DNA from 2 places in the Neptuniibacter halophilus genome. Region 1 is predicted to be linked to the other one. Evidence: predicted binding sites of a transcription regulator. Region 1 holds the regulator's gene; the other holds the start of a gene.
The links. The regulator PhoB, encoded in region 1, activates phosphate uptake and scavenging genes when phosphate is short. The targets are predictions, from matches to a motif close to TGTCATANNNNTGTCANA.
Positions count from the first base shown of each region.

Region 2: the regulator PhoB is predicted to act here: its motif matches at 4,868-4,885, upstream of phnG (phosphonate C-P lyase system protein PhnG).

Region 1 covers NZ_AP027292.1:1,627,976-1,636,892, forward strand. Annotated here, with positions in the region: gene phoU (phosphate signaling complex protein PhoU) at 1-313, shown strand, start outside; gene QUD59_RS07555 (diguanylate cyclase) at 449-1,960, shown strand; gene QUD59_RS07560 (glutathione S-transferase family protein) at 1,944-2,537, opposite strand; gene QUD59_RS07565 (pyridoxamine 5'-phosphate oxidase family protein) at 2,534-3,112, opposite strand; gene QUD59_RS07570 (LysR family transcriptional regulator) at 3,222-4,142, shown strand; gene QUD59_RS07575 (DUF1415 domain-containing protein) at 4,124-4,708, opposite strand; gene QUD59_RS07580 (chorismate--pyruvate lyase family protein) at 4,802-5,338, shown strand; gene ubiA (4-hydroxybenzoate octaprenyltransferase) at 5,366-6,262, shown strand; gene phoB (phosphate regulon transcriptional regulator PhoB) at 6,388-7,083, shown strand; gene phoR (phosphate regulon sensor histidine kinase PhoR) at 7,108-8,460, shown strand; gene cysZ (sulfate transporter CysZ) at 8,461-8,917, opposite strand, start outside.
Region 2 covers NZ_AP027292.1:36,420-45,336, reverse strand. Annotated here, with positions in the region: gene phnM (alpha-D-ribose 1-methylphosphonate 5-triphosphate diphosphatase) at 1-52, opposite strand, end outside; gene phnL (phosphonate C-P lyase system protein PhnL) at 87-773, opposite strand; gene phnK (phosphonate C-P lyase system protein PhnK) at 785-1,624, opposite strand; gene QUD59_RS00205 (alpha-D-ribose 1-methylphosphonate 5-phosphate C-P-lyase PhnJ) at 1,621-2,484, opposite strand; gene QUD59_RS00200 (carbon-phosphorus lyase complex subunit) at 2,488-3,600, opposite strand; gene phnH (phosphonate C-P lyase system protein PhnH) at 3,600-4,217, opposite strand; gene phnG (phosphonate C-P lyase system protein PhnG) at 4,217-4,678, opposite strand; gene QUD59_RS00185 (NAD(P)-dependent oxidoreductase) at 4,985-5,668, shown strand; gene QUD59_RS00180 (zinc-binding alcohol dehydrogenase family protein) at 5,676-6,701, opposite strand; gene QUD59_RS00175 (LysR family transcriptional regulator) at 6,806-7,711, shown strand; gene QUD59_RS00170 (HAD family hydrolase) at 8,125-8,778, opposite strand.

The DNA.
Region 1 (8,917 bases):
GATGGTGAAAGACGTGCTGACTGCTTTCGCCCGCAACGATACCGAACTGGCTTATCAGGTCGCCAAGCGTGACAAAGCGGTCGATCAGGAGTACCGCTCTGCGATGCGCTCTCTGGCAACCTTTATGATGGAAGATCCACGCTCCATCTCCAGCGTTATGAACGTTATCTGGGTTCTGCGTAGCCTGGAGCGTATCGGTGACCACGCCCGTTCTCTGGCACATCACCTGATCTATCTGGTGAGCGGTACGGATGTCCGCCACGGCAGCCTGAAACAGATCAAACAGGCGGTTCAGGAAGAAGGCGCCGAATAAAACAGGCGCTGATGCCGGTTTATTAAAAAGCAGCCCGTTGGGCTGCTTTTTGCTTTTAAGCAAAGTTTTTCCCAATCTGGGCGATACTATACAGACGGTCGCAGTAAAATTTTCATCTGCCAGGGTGGGTTAACCATGTCTCACTACACCGTCTACGCTGATCTTAACTGTCCATTCTGCTACGCTCTGCACGAGCAGCTGTTTCAGTTTGGGATGCTCCCACAAATCCACTGGTGCCTGGTCGAGCACGCACCGGAGATCGCCACCGACCACAAAAGCGCCGAAAACCAGGCCGAACTGGCCAGCGAAGTCTTTATTGTCCGCAGCCGGGCTCCTACGGTGGATGTTGCCCTGCCGAAATTTCGCAGTGACAGCCGCTTTGCGACGCTCTGCATTATTGAAGCCGCTACCCACGATCCGGACAAAGCCATTCTGCTACGCCGCCTGCTGTACCGGGCACTCTGGGTAGAGGGTAAGGATATCTCCGATCCCTCGGTCATCTACCAGTGCCTGACCCATGCCGGCCTGCCAGCCGAAATCAATCTGGAAGAGTCCCATGAACAACAGTTGGCAGACTGGCAGAACGATTGGGAAAAAGGCAATTACAAACTGCTGCTGCCGGTACTGGAAGCCGCTGATGGACGTTCCTCGATCGGCCTGCCCAGCAGCGAAGATCTGCTGGCATTTTTTAAAGGCGAAGAGATCGGAACCTTACAGCAGAGTCCTGAACATATCCCGCATCTTAACCGCCAGACGATCTCCATCTACGCAGATCACAGCAGTGAAGTGCTCTGGCCACTGATCTCGGCACTGCGTCACGACTACGATATTCTGCTGCCCTTCAACCTCAGTGAACTGCGCGCGCTGGTGCATGATGATCCGCCTGATCTGCTGTTACTCAGTACCGAACAGCAGTGGCGGGAAATGACCGGGCTCTGTCAGGAGTTCCATAAGAACAAAGAGACCCCACCGTTGCCGATAGCCTTTCTCAGTCAGGAGGCTGACGACCAGTTAGAGATGTCGGCTTACCGGTCGGGCGCTTCTGACTTTTTACTGCTGAGCCGGCGTCCGGAGATACTGCAGGCGCGGATCAGTATCCTGCTGCAGATGAAGCAGTCGCTGGAGAAACTCGCCCGTAATGCCCGTATAGACGGGCTGACGCAGGTGAATAACCGACGCGAGTTCGAACGCAGCATCGAAACCGAGTGGCGCCGGGCACAACGGGTACGCCGGCATATGGCGTTGCTGATGCTGGATGTAGATCACTTCAAAGCCTTCAATGATATCTACGGGCATCTGGCCGGCGATGGCTGCCTTCGTGCAGTAGCGAAAACCATCGTCGAGAGCACCCAGCGCGCTCAGGATTCTGTTTACCGGTACGGTGGTGAGGAGTTTGCCATCATCCTGCCGGAGAGCGATGTGCAGGGGGCAGCTTTAATCGCCGAACGGATTCGGCAGGCGATAGAATCACTGCAGATCCGGCACCAGGGCTCAGAGTGTAATGAGGTTGTTACCGTCAGCATCGGTATCAGTTGCCTGAATCCGGTGGATGGCGGTAACCCTCACGATCTGGTCGATCAGGCGGACAAAGCACTCTATCAGGCCAAATCCGCAGGCCGGAACCGGGTGGTTACAGCCCCGACATAGGCTGGAAGCCCGGTAGCGCACGAATCCGGCCGATCCAGTCAAGGATGGCCGGATAATCTTCCAGACGGATACCGCCCTCATGTGCCAGCGCCACGTAAGGCATCACCGCGCAATCCGCAATGGTTGGCCGCTGCAGGGTCAGCCAGTCATTACGTTGCAGGTGGGTATCGACCTGTTGCAGAATGCGGGCGGCCTTTTCCAGCGCCAGCGGTTTATCCAGCGCGTAACCAAACTTGTCCACCAGCCTGGCGGCTCCCGGTCCGTGCTGGATCTCATTTGCCGCGGTTGATAGCCACTGTTCGATCTGTGCAACCTCTGCGGGCGTTTCCCCATACCACCGGGGTGATGCATAGCGTCGTGCCAGATAGACCAGAATCGCCTGAGAATCACGTAATACCAGATCACCATCCTGCAGTATGGGTAACTCCCCCAGAGGGTTCAGATCAATCAATGGCGACTGCTTGTGTTCGCCAGACAGAAAGTCCACGGCAACCGTTTCCAGTTCAATCCCGGCCAGCGCCGCGAACAGACGTACCTTGTAACAGTTGCCTGACGGCTCGAGGTCATAGAGTTTCATAGCGTTTCTCCTTGCACTTGATAGCCCAGGCTTTCCAGCTCGGTCGCGGTATAGCGTGGGGTAATAAATTGAGAACAGTTCCAGTCGAAGGCTTCCACCTTAATCAGCATCAGAGACTCCACCCGCTCACCCGCCTCCCCATCGAGCAGTGCGCCCCGCCAGATGTCAGGCAGTTGTTCCGCGGACAGGGACTGCACCCGTCCGAGCAGCTTCAGGCGACGCTTGTTGGGGTAATCCATCAGAAACAGGGCCACCCGGTTATTGGCACTCAGGTTCCCCAGACTCTGATACTGACCATTACCCGGACGGTTTACAAAGCCCAGGGTTGCAGAATCAAGCACCTTTAAAAAACCGGCGCTGCCGCCCCTGTGTTGCAGGTAGGGCCAGCCGCTTTCTGACACGCTGGCCATATAGAAACTATCTCTGGCGGCGATAAAGCTCTCTTCCCGCGTCTGAAGATGCTGAAAGTCCGGCATCCTCTCTTTCACCCGGCTGACACGTTCGTAACTGCCGAACTGCTGTTGCGCAGCGACAACCGACGGGGTAAAGGTGATTTCGCTGAAACGGTGTCCCATAGACGCGCTCTCTGATCAAACACTTTCAGCCAGTATCAGCCAATCGGTAATCGCAATAAAGCAAGCAAAATGCTTTTCACCTATGCAATTTATGCAATAATCGAACACGATGAATAAACTCAAAGCGATGAGCATTTTCCTGCGTATTATCGATTGCGGCAGCCTTAGTCAGGCGGCCGATAAGCTGGGGCTGTCCCAGTCTTCGGTCGCGCGCTCACTGGCAGCGCTGGAGCGCGAACTGGGCGTTCAGTTAATCCATCGCACCACACGGCGCCTGCAGTTGACCGAAGAGGGCTATGAATACAGCCAGCGCTGCCGCCAGATTCTGCTGGAGATCGAAGACGCTGAAAGTGCCCTCACCCAGCGACAGAGCTCCCCCCGCGGTGTATTGAAGATCACCGCTCCGCAGACCTTTGGCCGTCGCCATCTCAGCCCACTGATCAACCTTTTTCTTGAAGAGTTCCCGAGCATGCAGGTAGAGCTGGTTCTGCTCGACCGCGTGGTTGACCTGCTTGAGGAAGGGATGGATATCGCGCTGCGTATTGGCCAGTTACCTGATTCAAGCCTGATCGCCAAACAGGTGGGCGAACTGCGCAATATGGTATGCGCCAGCCCGGAATTGCTGAACCGGAGCGGTACGCCAGAGCAGCCTGATGCGCTGGAAAGCCTTAACTGCATTCAGTTAACTGCAATCCGTAACCAACGGCAGTGGAGCTTCAAGGAAGGCTCGCAACTGAAACGTATTCAGGTCAGCGGGCGCTTCAGGACGAATCATGTCGAAACAGCATTGGATGCGTGTATAGAGGGGCTGGGATTTGGTCAGTTCCTCAGCTATCAGGTCGCGCCTGCCATCAGCCGGGGCGACCTGATCAGTGTCTTACACAAATATGAGCGCCCGCCTCTGCCGGTCAGTCTGGTTTACCCCCACAGCCGCCTTCTCTCGTCACGGAGCAAAGTGTTTATCGACTGGGTTACACCACGCCTGAAAGCGCGTTTATTGCAGATAGAAGCTCAGCTCTCCGGCCAGTAACGGGCCAGTGGCGGAAAACGTTCGATCAGACCTTCACGCCCGAGTTGCTCCATCAGCGCCATGTTCCGCTCAGGGATCTCATCCGGGTTCTTGTAATGCACCAGCACCCGGGCCATCTGCCCCTCGCGGATAAGATGCAGGGTGGGAAACGGCGCCCGGTTGGTCCAGTTGGTAATATCATCCGGATCAACCCCGGCAAAACAGTAAGCCGGGTGGAAACTGGCCAGTTGGAAAACCCCCTCCAGACCCGCCTGCTCAAGCGCATCCTGACACAGATCCAGCAGATCGAGAAAGGCTTCAAAGTCGGCAAAGCCGTGACTGAAGCAGAGTAGCGTGGTCGACAGCTCCGCCTCCGGCAACGACTGAATCCGCTCCAGCTCCTGCAGGAAGTCCCCCAGCGCCGCGGTTTCTGCCACAGCTTCGGACCGGGCATAACGGATACTCTGGTTCTTCACCTCAGGCGCGGCAAACGGGCACAGGTTAAGGCCAACAACCATGGATTCAACCCAGTCGCGGGTCAGCGATTTTGCCTCAGAGGCAGGAAATGCAAAGGTCTCAGTTTTCATCCCGGCATAGTACCCCAGCCGCGTCTCGCTGCCTACTGAAGCCCTATGCGGTTTCTGCTAACATAGCCGCTTCATTTTTCTGGACTGTGCACCGTGCCCGTTAAAGCCGCCCTGACTCGTCAGAACTTCGACACCCGCTGGACCGCTTTCCGCCGTCCCTACGCTCAGGTAGCCCCGCGCAATCTGCGCACCTGGCTGACTGACAGTGGCTCTCTGACGCAGCGTCTGGTCAACCTCAGTAACGGTGAGTTTCGCGTTGAAGTCGTCAGTCAGGGCAGCGCCCTGCCGACCCGCTCCGAAGCCCGCCTGCTGGGCTTGAAGCCGCGACGAAAAGCACTGGTGCGTGAAGTCCATCTGATCGGTTGTGACCAGATCTGGGTGTTTGCCCGCACCGTGGTCCCGTTCAGCTCTCTGCGAGGCACCCAAAGACGCTTGCGGCTGCTGGGTAACCGCTCGCTGGGCAGTTTGCTGTTCAGTACTCCGGGAATGCGTCGCGGCCCCCTGCAGATCAGCCGTTTGCAGTTAGCTGACCGGCGTCAGGTCTGGGCACGACGTTCTGTGTTCTATCTGGCGGGGCAACCGCTTCTGGTATCCGAGGTTTTCCTGCCGGAACTCCTGCAGGTAAAATAGCCGCAACCGATAAAGCTGAGCCTGATTATGTCTGCACCGCTGCCACAATCCCTGTCGCCCATGGAAAAACTCAAGGCCTACGGCCGTCTGATGCGGGTTGAAAAGCCGATCGGGACCTATCTTTTGCTATGGCCAACCTATTGGGCGCTGTGGATCGCAGCCGAAGGCGTGCCGCCGCTCGACCTGCTGATCATTTTTACCCTCGGGGTCTTTCTTACCCGCTCTGCCGGCTGTGTGATCAATGATTTTGCCGACCGCAAAATCGATGGTCATGTTAAGCGGACGGCGGGACGACCGCTCCCCTCTGGAGAAGTCACAGCACGGGAGGCACTTGTGCTGTTCAGCGGGCTGATGTTGCTGGCGTTTATTCTGGTGTTGTTTACCAACCTGAACACCGTGCTGCTCTCCTTTGCTGCGCTGCTGCTGGCAGCCTGTTATCCGTTTATGAAACGCTACACTCACCTGCCGCAGTTAGTGCTCGGGGCCGCATTTGGCTGGGCGATCCCGATGGCATTTTCTGCGGTGGGAGGGGATGTCCCTGCGATCGCCTGGCTGATCTACTGCGCCAAGCTGCTCTGGACCATTGCCTATGACACCATGTATGCGATGGTCGACCGGGATGATGACCTGAGAATCGGGGTTAAATCCACCGCCGTTCTGTTTGGTGATGCCGATAAGGTCATCATCGGTCTGCTTCAGATCACCACCCTGCTGGCCCTGATTCTGGTGGGCATTCAGGTCGGTCTGGGGCTGGCTTACTATCTCGGACTGGCAGCGGCATCAGGGCTGTTTGTCTATCAGCAATGGCTGATCCGCGAGCGTGAGCGTCAGCCCTGCTTCCGGGCGTTCCTCAACAATCACTACGCGGGCCTGCTGATTTTTATCGGTCTGGCCGCAGATTATGGGTTACGGGCTGCGATCTGAAACCCGCCACTGCTTATTGTTTGAGCAGTAAATTGCCTATACTTACGATCTGTCATATTTGTGTAACAGTATTGTCTTCTAATATTCGCGTCATTTAAAAACAGAGTAACAAGGACAATCAAACCATGTCTGTATCCAAACGCGTACTGATCGTTGATGACGAGGCGCCGATTCGCGAAATGATCGCCGTTGCACTTGAGATGGCCGGTTATGAATGCCTGGAAGCCGAAAACACCAACACCGCGCACGGTCTGATCGTGGATGACAAGCCAGATATGGTTCTGCTGGACTGGATGATGCCCGGCGCCAGCGGTATTGAATTTGCCCGTCGTCTGCGTAAAGACGAAACCACCGCGGATATCCCGATCATCATGCTCACCGCCAAAGGCGATGAAGATAACAAGATCAAAGGGCTGGAAGCGGGTGTTGATGACTACATTACCAAGCCATTCTCCCCCCGCGAGCTGGTCGCACGCCTGAAAGCCGTGCTGCGTCGTACCACGCCGAAAGGGATTGAGGAACCGGTCAGCGTCGACGGCCTGACGCTAGATCCGATCTCACACCGGGTCACCTCAGACGCCACGCCCATTGAACTGGGACCCACTGAGTTTCGCCTGCTACAGTTTTTTATGACCCACCAGGATCGGGCCTACTCCCGCAGTCAGTTGCTGGATATGGTCTGGGGGGGAAATGTCTATGTTGAAGAGCGTACCGTGGATGTTCATATCCGTCGCCTGCGTAAAGCACTTGGCGAGCGTCACGATTATCTGGTACAAACAGTTCGCGGAACAGGATACCGCTTCTCTTCCAACGTAGCTTGATGTTTTTAAGACCAAGGATCGTCAATGACCAAAAGTCGCCACTCAATGCTGACCAGCCTGCTGCTGGTGAGTGGGGTTGCTATCGCAATAGGGCTGATCGCTGGCTATCCGGGATGGATCCTCGCCATCGCCCTGTTCGGCTGGGCTATTTATCAGATTCGTCAGTTCAATCGGCTGATGGGCTGGTTTCAGGCCGACAGCAGCAACGAAGAACCCCCGGAGGCACCCGGTCACTGGGGTGAACTGTTCGACGAACTTTCCCGGTTACAACGCAGTCAGGCTGCCCGGGAGCAGGCGCTGCGCAATGTCATTACCCGTTTTCAGGATTCCTCCTCAGCCCTGCAGGATGCGGTCGTCATTATTGACCGCAATAATAATCTGGAGTGGTGGAACCAATCCGCGAACCGTCTGTTAGGCCTCGACAGCCGCACCGACCGGGCTAAACCGGTGATGAACCTGCTACGTGATCCGCGCTTTATCCGCTACTTTAAGCGTGACCAGTATAATGACCCGATCACCCTGCCCTCACCGGCACACAGCGATATTCAGATTCAGTACCAGATTACACGATTTGGTGATGGCGACCGGTTGCTGGTGGCACGGGATGTCTCCCGCCTGATCCGTCTCGAGCAGACCCGTCAGGACTTTGTTGCCAACGCCTCTCACGAACTGCGCACACCACTGACCGTGATTCGCGGTTATCTCGAGACCTTCCTCGATCAGGAACTGCCCCGGCCGTTACTGCGAGGCCTCGGCTCTATGCAACAACAGGCAAGAAGGATGGAAAATCTGGTTTCAGATCTGTTGCTGCTGTCTAGGCTCGAAGCCAGCCATCAGATCTCCGATGAGCAACCTATTCAGATCCATAGTATCCTGCAGCATATTATTGAAGGTGCTGAACAGCTCGGTCAGGAGAAACAGCATAAACTCCTGCTGGACATGGACACCCACTATGACCTCACCGGTCAGGAGATCGAGCTGCACAGCGCGTTCTCCAATCTGGTCTACAACGCAGTCCGTTACACACCCGCTGAGGGAGAGATCAAAGTTTCCTGGTGGGTAGATGATCAGGGCGGTCACTTCTCCGTTAAGGATAATGGGCCCGGGATTGAATCAATCCACCTGCCCCGCCTGACAGAACGTTTCTACCGGGTCGATGAGAGTCGCTCCTCCGCCAGTGGCGGTACCGGGTTAGGACTGGCCATCGTGAAGCATGTACTGGCTCGCCATGGCGGCCAACTGACGATCAAAAGTAAGGTCGGGAAAGGCAGTACCTTTAGCTGTCATTTCCCGAAAGAGATGGTGATTAAAGCCGTTGATATGGATGAGTCAGAGGATGACCTGTCAGAATCCGGCCACCCTCCTGTAGCATCCTGATCAGGAACCCTGTTCCAGGCGTTCCTGATCAAGCACTTTCTCCGGCGAAGCGTAAGCTTCCACCCAGTAGATGGTTGCACCCACCACCGCCGCCGGCATGATGATCAGATTCAGCAGCGGCACCATCATCCCCACCTGCACCAGACCACCAAAACCGATTGAGGTCAGCCGGTCCGCCTTCAGCATGCCACGCATATTTTTGAAGCTGACTTTGTTGTTATCCATCGGGTAGTCGCAATACTGAATCGCCATCATCCAGGCACCGAACAGCAGCCAGAGAAACGGGGCGATCAGGTTGATCACCGGAATAAACGACAACACCAGCAAGAACAGGAAGCGAGGCAGGTAATAGCCCAGCTTCGCCAGTTCCCGGCCGATTGCCCGTGGAATCAAAGCCAGCACAGCCTGCCAGCCCTCGTCGGTAATCACATCACCGCGCAGACGCTTCTCAACTTTC
Region 2 (8,917 bases), 1.6 Mb from region 1:
TCACTTCATCGCGCAGGATCAGTTTGGCGTTTGTCAGAATCTGTTCTTTCATCGTTACTCAACTTTTTCTTCGGCGTCAGGCCGGTTCAGATCGCTTTGATATCTACCAGTCGGTCGGCGACAGCTTCCCTGACATCTTCATCGTGGAAGATCCCGACCAGTGCGCTGCCGCGTTGTTTGACTTCGTTAATCAGCTCCACCACGACTTTGCGGTTGTTGGCGTCGAGGGAGGCCGTTGGCTCATCCAGCAGCATAATCGGGTAATCAACGATAAAACCACGGGCGATATTTACCCGCTGCTGTTCGCCACCGGAGAAGGTGCCCGGTGCGAGGTGCCAGAGCCGCTGCGGCACGTTAAGCCGTTGCAGCAGGTGTTTTGCCCGGGCTTCACAGGTCGTTGGGTCAACACCCAGATCGAGCAAGGGCTGCATCACCACCTGCAGGGTCGGCAACCGTGGGATGACCCGCAGAAACTGAGATACATACCCGACCGTCTGACGGCGCAGGGCGATAATCCGGCGCGGCAGGGCGCGGGTGATATCGACCATCTCCTCACCATCGCGCAGACAGATGCTGCCCCGGTTAATAGCGTAATTGGCGTATAGCGCCTTCAGCAGGGTGCTCTTACCGGCACCGGACTGGCCGTGAAGCACGACACATTCGCCGGCGGCGACTTCAAGCCGGGCGTTACTGAGCACTTCAAAGCTGACTCCGCCCTGATTGTGCAGGGTGAAGGATTTTTCAACCGCGGTGACCTGAATCATGGTTGTCATGGTGTTACTCCTTAGTTCTGCAGGATCGAGGAGACCAGTAGCTGGGTGTAAGGGTGTTGCGGATCGTCCAGCACCTGATCGGTAAGGCCTGTTTCTACTACCGCGCCGCGACGCATTACCATCAGCCGGTGTGCCAGCAATCGCGCCACGGCCAGATCGTGGGTGACGATAATCACCGACAGGCCCAGTTGTGCCACCAGATTGCGCAGCAGATCGAGCAGTTTCGCCTGCACTGAAACATCCAGTCCGCCGGTGGGTTCATCCATAAAGATCAGCCGGGGGTGGGTGACCAGATTGCGGGCGATCTGCAAACGCTGCTGCATACCACCGGAGAACTGGGTCGGGCGGTCATCGATACGGTTGATATCGATCTCCACCGCTTCCAGCCAGGTTTCCGCCTTGCTGCGGATAGCGCCGTAGTGACGCTCGCCCACAGCCATCAGCCGTTCACCGATATTGGCGCCGGCGCTGACATTCATCCGCAGACCATCCCGTGGGTGCTGGTGGACGATCCCCCATTCGGAGCGCATCAGAATGCGCCGTTGAGCCTCATCACACTGGTACAGATCCATCTCGCCGAACTGCTCGCTGTTGTAGATCACCTGACCCGCGTCAGGAATCAGCCGTGAAGAGAGACTGCTGAGCAGGGTCGATTTTCCGGAGCCGGATTCGCCGACAATGCCCAGAACTTCACCGGGATAAAGGTCAAAACTGATATCGCCACAGCCTTTGCCCGGCGCATAGAATTTACTCAGCTCGCGCACACTGAGCAGCGGTGCTATATCCTGCCAAGTCGGATTCTTGTTCATCTCGGTCATGCTCATTTCAGTCATGCTGGTTGAGGGGTTCACAGGGTTGCCTCCTGCACCGGGCCATAGGTTTCCACCCGCTCCCGGCAGTAGTCGGTATCGGAGCAGACAAACATCTTGCTGCCCCGGTCATCGGTGATCACTTCATCAAGGAAACTGTGATCGGAACCACAGATGGCGCAGTTTTCCTGCCACGTCTGGACCTCAAACGGGTAATCATCGAAGTCGAGGCTTTCCACCCGGGTAAAGGGGGGTACGGCATAAATACGTTTCTCGAAACCGGCGCCGAACAGTTGCAGTGCCGGCATCCTGTTCATTTTCGGATTGTCGAATTTCGGGATGGGCGAGGGGTCCATCATGTAGCGATCGTTGACGAACACCGGGTAGTCATAACTGGTGGCGATATGGCCAAAGCGGGCCACGTCTTCATAGAGTTTGACCTGCATCGCACCGTACTCGCGCAGGGCGTGCATTTTGCGGGTTTCACTCTCGCGCGGTTCGATATAGCGCAGCGGCTCTGGGATCGGTACCTGATAGATCAGGATCTGATCCGCCTGCAGCGGGCGTTCCGGTATCCGGTGCCGGGTCTGAATCAACGTGGCATCGGCGGTTTTTTCGGTGGTTTCCACGCCAGCGGTGTGGGCGAAAAAGCGGCGGATACTCACCGCATTGGTGGTGTCATCAGCGCCCTGATCGATCACTTTAAGACGGTCCGATTCACCGATAATGCTCGCCGTCACCTGCATGCCGCCGGTACCCCAGCCGTGAGGCAGTGGCATCTCGCGGCCGCCGAAGGGCACCTGATATCCGGGAATGGCAACGCCCTTAAGGATGGCCCGGCGAATCATCCGCTTTGACTGCTCATCCAGATAGGCAAAGTTGTAGCCTGTGTTTGTTGTCATGGTTTATTCCTCGTTACCCTGTTGCGGCGTGCTGTTTTCCCGGCGCAGGCGGCGGATCATCTCCAGTTCCGACTGAAAATCGACGTAGTGCGGCAGTTTCAGGTGGGAAACAAAGCCGTTGGCAGAGACCGCATCAGTATGTGCCAGCACAAACTCCTGATCCTGAGTCGGAAACAGCACCTCTTCGTCCAGCTCTTCGGCGCGCAGGGCACGCTCGACCAGTGCGACCGACATCGCTTTGCGCTCCGCCCGGCCGAAGGCCACGCCGTAGCCACGGGTAAACTGCGGGGGCTGGGTTTTACTGCCTTTAAACTGGTTAACCATTTCGCACTCAGAGAGCAGGATTTCACCGACCTCAAGTGGAAAACCCAGCTCCTCCGGAACCAGCTCTACACTCACCCGGCCGATCCGGATCTCGCCGGCAAAGGGGTGGCTGTCGCCGTAGCCACGCATGGAGGCGTAGCTGAGTGAGAGCAGAAAACCTTCATCTCCACGGATCAGGTTCTGCAGCCGCAGGCTCCTTTCTGCCGGATAGTTGACCGGTTCGCGGGTCAGGTCGCGGGGTGTCTGATCGGTTTCGCCGGGCTGCCGGCTCTGCTCGATCAGCCCCTCTTTGTTCAGAATCTCCAGTACCCGGGGGCAGCTTTCCACCGCCGCCGGTGCTGTCGGACTTGTGCTGAATTCGTTGCTGCCAAGACCTGCTTCACCACTGGCCAGCAGGCTGAAATCCAGCAGGCGGTGGGTATAGTCATAGGTTGAGCCGAGGATCTGGCCGCCGGGAAGGTCTTTGAACGTGCCCGATATCCGGCGCTCAATCTGCATCGTTTCAGTATCGATCGCTTCGCTGTAACCGAAGCGGGGCAGGGTGGTGCGATAGGCACGCAGCAGGAAGATCGCTTCCAGCATATCGCCACCTGACTGCTTCAGAGCCAGTGCCGCCAGCTCCGGGTCGTAGACTGAACCTTCGTTCATCACCCGATCGACCGCTTGCCCCAGTTGTTGCTGAATCTGGCTGACACTGAGTTCAGCGACCTGAAGATCGCCGCGGCGCTGAGTGCGCATCAGGCTGTGTGCACTGTCTATGGCCTTTTCGCCGCCTTTTACCGCTACATACATCAGACAGACTCCTCGTTGATCCGGGTGGTTCGGGGCAGGGCAACCAGGGTTTCACCGCTGCAGAACAGAGTGTCGATGCCCAGCGGAAAGCGTCTCCGGCTGGCGATAAGCTGCTCACGGAAGGTTGCGTCGAGGCCGCCGATTCGCAATGGGCGGCTGTGTTCAATTCCCGGGCCGCTCAGTTGCCAGAAAGGCTCATCACTGATCGCCGGCACCTGAATAATCAGGGTGGTGGAGCGGTCCGGATACTCGGAACTGCCCCAGTTAAAACGATCCAGATCCGGTAGTTCGTCGGCATCGGCCAGCGCGAAATCGGCGTTTTTGGGCTCATCAGTCATTGGGCACCGGCAGTGAAAACGCAGATTGCTGAGCAGGCTGGCGTTCTGCCGCAGGCGCGGGCTGAGCCAGATGCGGGTATCCGGATCAAACAGCGCCAGTGCCAGTTGCCAACTGCCGGGCTGGAGTTGCTCAGGCGTATTCAGTCCTTTAATGGCGCTGACCTGCGTTCCGGGTTCGCTCATCGCTTTAAGTGCAGAACGGAACAGTTGCTGGGAATCGGCTACTGGTTGCGGAAAGCCGCCGATCAGCAGTTCGGCGTCTACCTGAGTCTTGTTCATCAGTCCTCCCCCCTGACCAGAGTGAAGAAGTCCACTTTGGTCTGGCTGACTTGTGCCTCGCGCGCGGTTTTATTCGCGGTGTAAGCCTGCTGCAGCGGCGTGATCAGTTGTTGCTGTACCTGAGCAGAGCTGTCGGCTTGTTGTAACAGGGCATCCGCCAGCGCGGCGATCGTGGCGTGCTGCTGGTTACGACCGGCTACATAGCTGACGCCAAGCGTGCCGCTACTGAGCCGGACAGCACAGCGGGTGAGGGTCATCTCACCGATGTTAAACGGCTGGCCACTGCCGCCGATGCGGCCACGAACCATGGTCAGCCCGGTTTCAGGCTGACGGATAAAACTGTATTCAGGCTCAGGCCCGAGCGTCCGCCATAAGCGAACCAGTGTTTCGCTATCGGCTTTAGCCAGGGTGTCCATCCACTGCTGGCGGTTGGCCTGATTCTGCTGATTGGCAACAGACATCTGAAAAATCCTGTATGTGCTGGTTAATCGATGGCGCCATTCTGGTCGGGTTGTGCGGATTAAAAAATGGAGGGTTTCTTAATGGCGGGGTTAGAAAATCTGGGGATAGGCCTGTACCGGAGCATTGCTGCCGGGTACAGAGAATTGAATAGCGGAAATAGCAGTGAAACGCGGTTCGCGCCGGATCAAGGTCATATTTCTGTCATTTTTGTTTGCTAGTTATGCTGGCGATTGAAGCGGCTATTCGGTAGATTTTCTGATGCCTGAATTCAGGGAAATCGGTGTTAACAGAGCCAGTGAGGGAAGATGAAAAAGATCTGTATTGTCGGGGCTTCAGGAAAACTCGGACGTTATATGCTGCAGCACGCGCTGGAGCGGGGCTATGAAGTGGTTGCCGTGTGCCGGCCTGAAAGTGTGCCGAAGCTGGAGCCTTACAGGGAGCAGATCCGCATTATTCCCGGTAAAACTAATGACCGCGAGGTTATCCGTGAGGCGGTGAAAGGCTGCAGCGGTGTACTGGTCGTGCTTGCGCCCTGGGGCGTACAGCAATACTCATCCGGTACCGCGCAGGCTGTCATGGATTACGCAGAACCGGGTGCGCGCTTAATTTTTTCCTGCGGCTGGCATATCAGCCGTGATGGGCAGGATCGTTATTCGTGGAAATTGAAGGCCCTGGTTACAGTGTTTGGGGCGATTGCCCGTGCGCTGCGTCTGGTCGAACTCAAAGATCAGGTCGAGGCCTGCGCGCGAATTTTTGCCAGTGATACTCTCTGGACGGTGGTGCGCGGCAGTGATCTGGAGGAGGGGGAATCGCAGGGGCTGCCAATCTGGCGTGAGCATGTAGGTGACCCGGCGCTGGCCAGTAATCTGACCCGCCGGATCGATTTTGCCCTGTTTATGGTGGCCGCGCTGGAGGATGACAGCCTGATCCGGCAGGCACCGGCGATTGTCGGCTGTCAGTCGCCCTCCGCGCTGGCTCACGCAGGCTGAGTGTCGCTCAGAAACCTTCCAGCACCACTTTGCCGATCGCTGTGCCGGACTCGATGCTGGCGTGGGCGCGTTTCAGGTTCGCCGCGTTGATCTTACCGTAGTGTTCGCCCAGCGTGGTCTGGATCTGCCCTGAATCGATCAGCCCGGCAACACGGTTCAGCAGGTTGCGCTGTTGTTCGATGTCATCAGTGGTAAACATCGAACGTGTGTACATAAACTCCCAGTGCAGCGAGATGGATTTCATCTTCATCAGCTTAATATCCAGTGGCAGTGCCGGGTCATCGATCAGTCCCAGTTTGCCTTGTGGCGCCAGACTGTTCACGATCTCTGCATAGTGCTGATCGGTAGCATTCAGGGAAGCTGCGTGTGTGACATCATTAATGCCGATCCGTTGCAGTTCACTGCTGAGGGGCTTTCGGTGGTCGATCACATAATCGGCACCGAGTGCTTTAACCCAAGCCTGACTTTCCGGGCGAGAGGCGGTAGCAATCACCGTTGCATTGGTTAAACGGGCTGCCAGTTGCACCAGAACAGAACCGACTCCACCGGCCGCACCGACAATCAACAGGCGTTGTTCGCCGTTTTTCTCAGGGGTATCGGCTTGTGTAATCCCGAGGCGGTCAAACAGGAGTTCCCATGCGGTGATCGCGGTCAGCGGCAGGGCGGCGGCTTCTGCATTGGAGAGGCTCTCTGGCCGGGCTCCGACAATGCGCTCATCCACCAGATGAAACTCTGCATTGGTTCCGGGACGAGTCAGGTCACCGGCATACCAGACCTTGTCACCCGGTTGGTAATATTCAACCTGATCACCCACGGCGATCACTTCGCCGACCGCATCCCAGCCGAGAATTTTGTATTGCCCGGCCTCGGGCGCAACATTGTTGCGGATTTTGGTATCAACCGGGTTGACTGAGATGGCATCGATTTTTACCAGCAGATCCCGGCCGCTGGCCTCAGGCATCGGCAGGTCAATGTCGGTTAATGCATCCGGTTGTGTGATCTCTTGGGGTTGGGTGTAGCCGATCGCTTTCATGGGGTTCTCCGATCTGTTCACAGTTGATGGGAGACATTTTGAGCGATCATGAATAAACTAAAAACAGGGTAATAATTTAATTAGTTTCAAAAATATTTTGATAAATGAATACATCAGATTTAACGCTTTTTGTCAGAACCGCCGATACCGGCAGCATTACGGCTGCGGCCGGGCAGTTAGCTATAACCCCTGCCGCAGCAAGCGCCGCCCTTAAGCGCCTTGAAAAACAGCTTGAGACGCAATTGTTTATCCGCTCAACCCGTCAGTTGAGAATCACGGCGGAGGGGGAGCGGTTTCTGCTGTACTGTCGTCAGGCGCTGACCTCGCTTGAAGAGGGGCAACTCTCGCTGAATGCGATGCGCGGGGAGATTGCCGGTGAACTGCGTTTAGCGGTGTCGTCAGATCTGGGGCGAAATATTGTGCTGCCCTGGCTCGATGAGGTGTTGGAGCAACACCCTGCGCTGTCGTTGCACCTGAGTATGGGGGATACGCTGTCCGACTTTTATATGGACCGGGTTGATGTGGCGCTGCGTTATGGAGAGCCGGAAGACTCCTCAATGGTGGCGTTTCACATCGCAACAGCAGAGCGGGTGGTGTTTGCATCGCCTGAGTATCTGCAGCGGTACGGCGAGCCGACCACACCGGATGAACTGCAGCAACACAACTGCCTGCTCTACCAGTTGGGGCAGCGGACTTATGATACCTGGAATTTCAGCCGGGGCGGCGAACGCTATAAAGTGCAAGTGAGTGGTAACCGTGAAAGTAACGACGCGGATGTGGTCAGACGCTGGGCCGTTGCCGGCAAGGGGATCGGCTATAAATCCAGCCTCGATGTCAGTGCTGATCTGCTTTCGGGGCGGGTGCGTCGCTTACTGAAAGATTACGAATCTGCGCCGCTCAATACCTGGCTGATCTGCCCGAGCAGAAAACAGGTGACACCTGCCATCCTGATGCTGCGCGACCACTTGCGACAGCGCTGTGCGGAGGTGCTGAAGCGGGTACATAGTTGATGGGCGAGATAAACGGATGGCATAACGCGCCGTGACATAGTGCTGTAGTTTTCTGGCGGGTTAAAGCAATACCTGGACTGGCGCAGGCGATATTCAGAGAGAAGTGGGTGTGCCGGGGGAGTTGAAGCGAAGATTCCTGAAAAACAACAGATCTTCGCTGTGATGTTGTATGGTGCGTTACAGGCTGTCCTTACCTTTTTCGATCGCTTCCCGGATCTCTGCCATTTCGATACAACTCAACATAGTGGACCTCAACTTTCATTTCAGTATTACTTGTGTTTCCTGCAGGCGGGCCTGCTGCCCTGATACAGGGCCGGCGCAGGTTACAGGATCTGATTTCCGGAGAGAAATCAGATAGATGAATAGCTGGTCATAAGGTTTTGTTAAATCACGCGGGTGGCGCGGGATAGCGCCTAACAGCGCCACTCCAGTATAGGCCAGTCGCGGTTCAGTGCATGCTGGCGCAGCACCGGGTCGGGGCTGACCGCGACGGGATAGGCGACTCGCTGCAGCAGTGGCAGATCGTTCTGAGAATCACTGTAGAACCAGCTCTCTTCCAGGCTATGCTCCCGATCTTCGAGCCACTCCTGCAGACGGGTGATTTTACCCTCGCGATAACAGATCACCCCATCGGGCTGACCGGTGATTTTCTCTTTAATCGTCTCAATCTGGATGCCGATGGCGTGATCGATACCCAGTCGGCGGGCAATGGGTGCCACCAGAAACGCGACCGAGGCGGATACCACGATACACTGATCGCCCCGGGCCTGATGTTGACGGATATTGGCAACCGCTGCCGGGCGGAAGTGAGGTTCAATGTACTCATCGAGGAACTGTTCCAGCCCCTGCGTGGCTTCGCACAGGGTTTTGCCGATGTGCGGCTGCAACTGCATCTGCAGATAGTCGCGCATATCCAGCTTACCCTGTCGATAAAGCGCATCCAGCCGTTGCTCCTCCTGCAGGATGCTGTCGTCTGCCTGTCCTGAGTCGTGCAGATAACGAATCCACAGCCGGGAGCAGTCTTCGTTGAGCAGGGTATCGTCTAAATCGTAAATCACCAGTGCCATAGGTCGACCTCGGGAGAGCAAATAGGCTTATTCTCTCCATAAACGGGGTTGTGAAAAGCCAGAATAACTGGGGAATTGAGTTAGAAAATCTAAGTTAATGGGTGCTATGTTATACGTCGTACCGGGAAGTGAAGGGGTG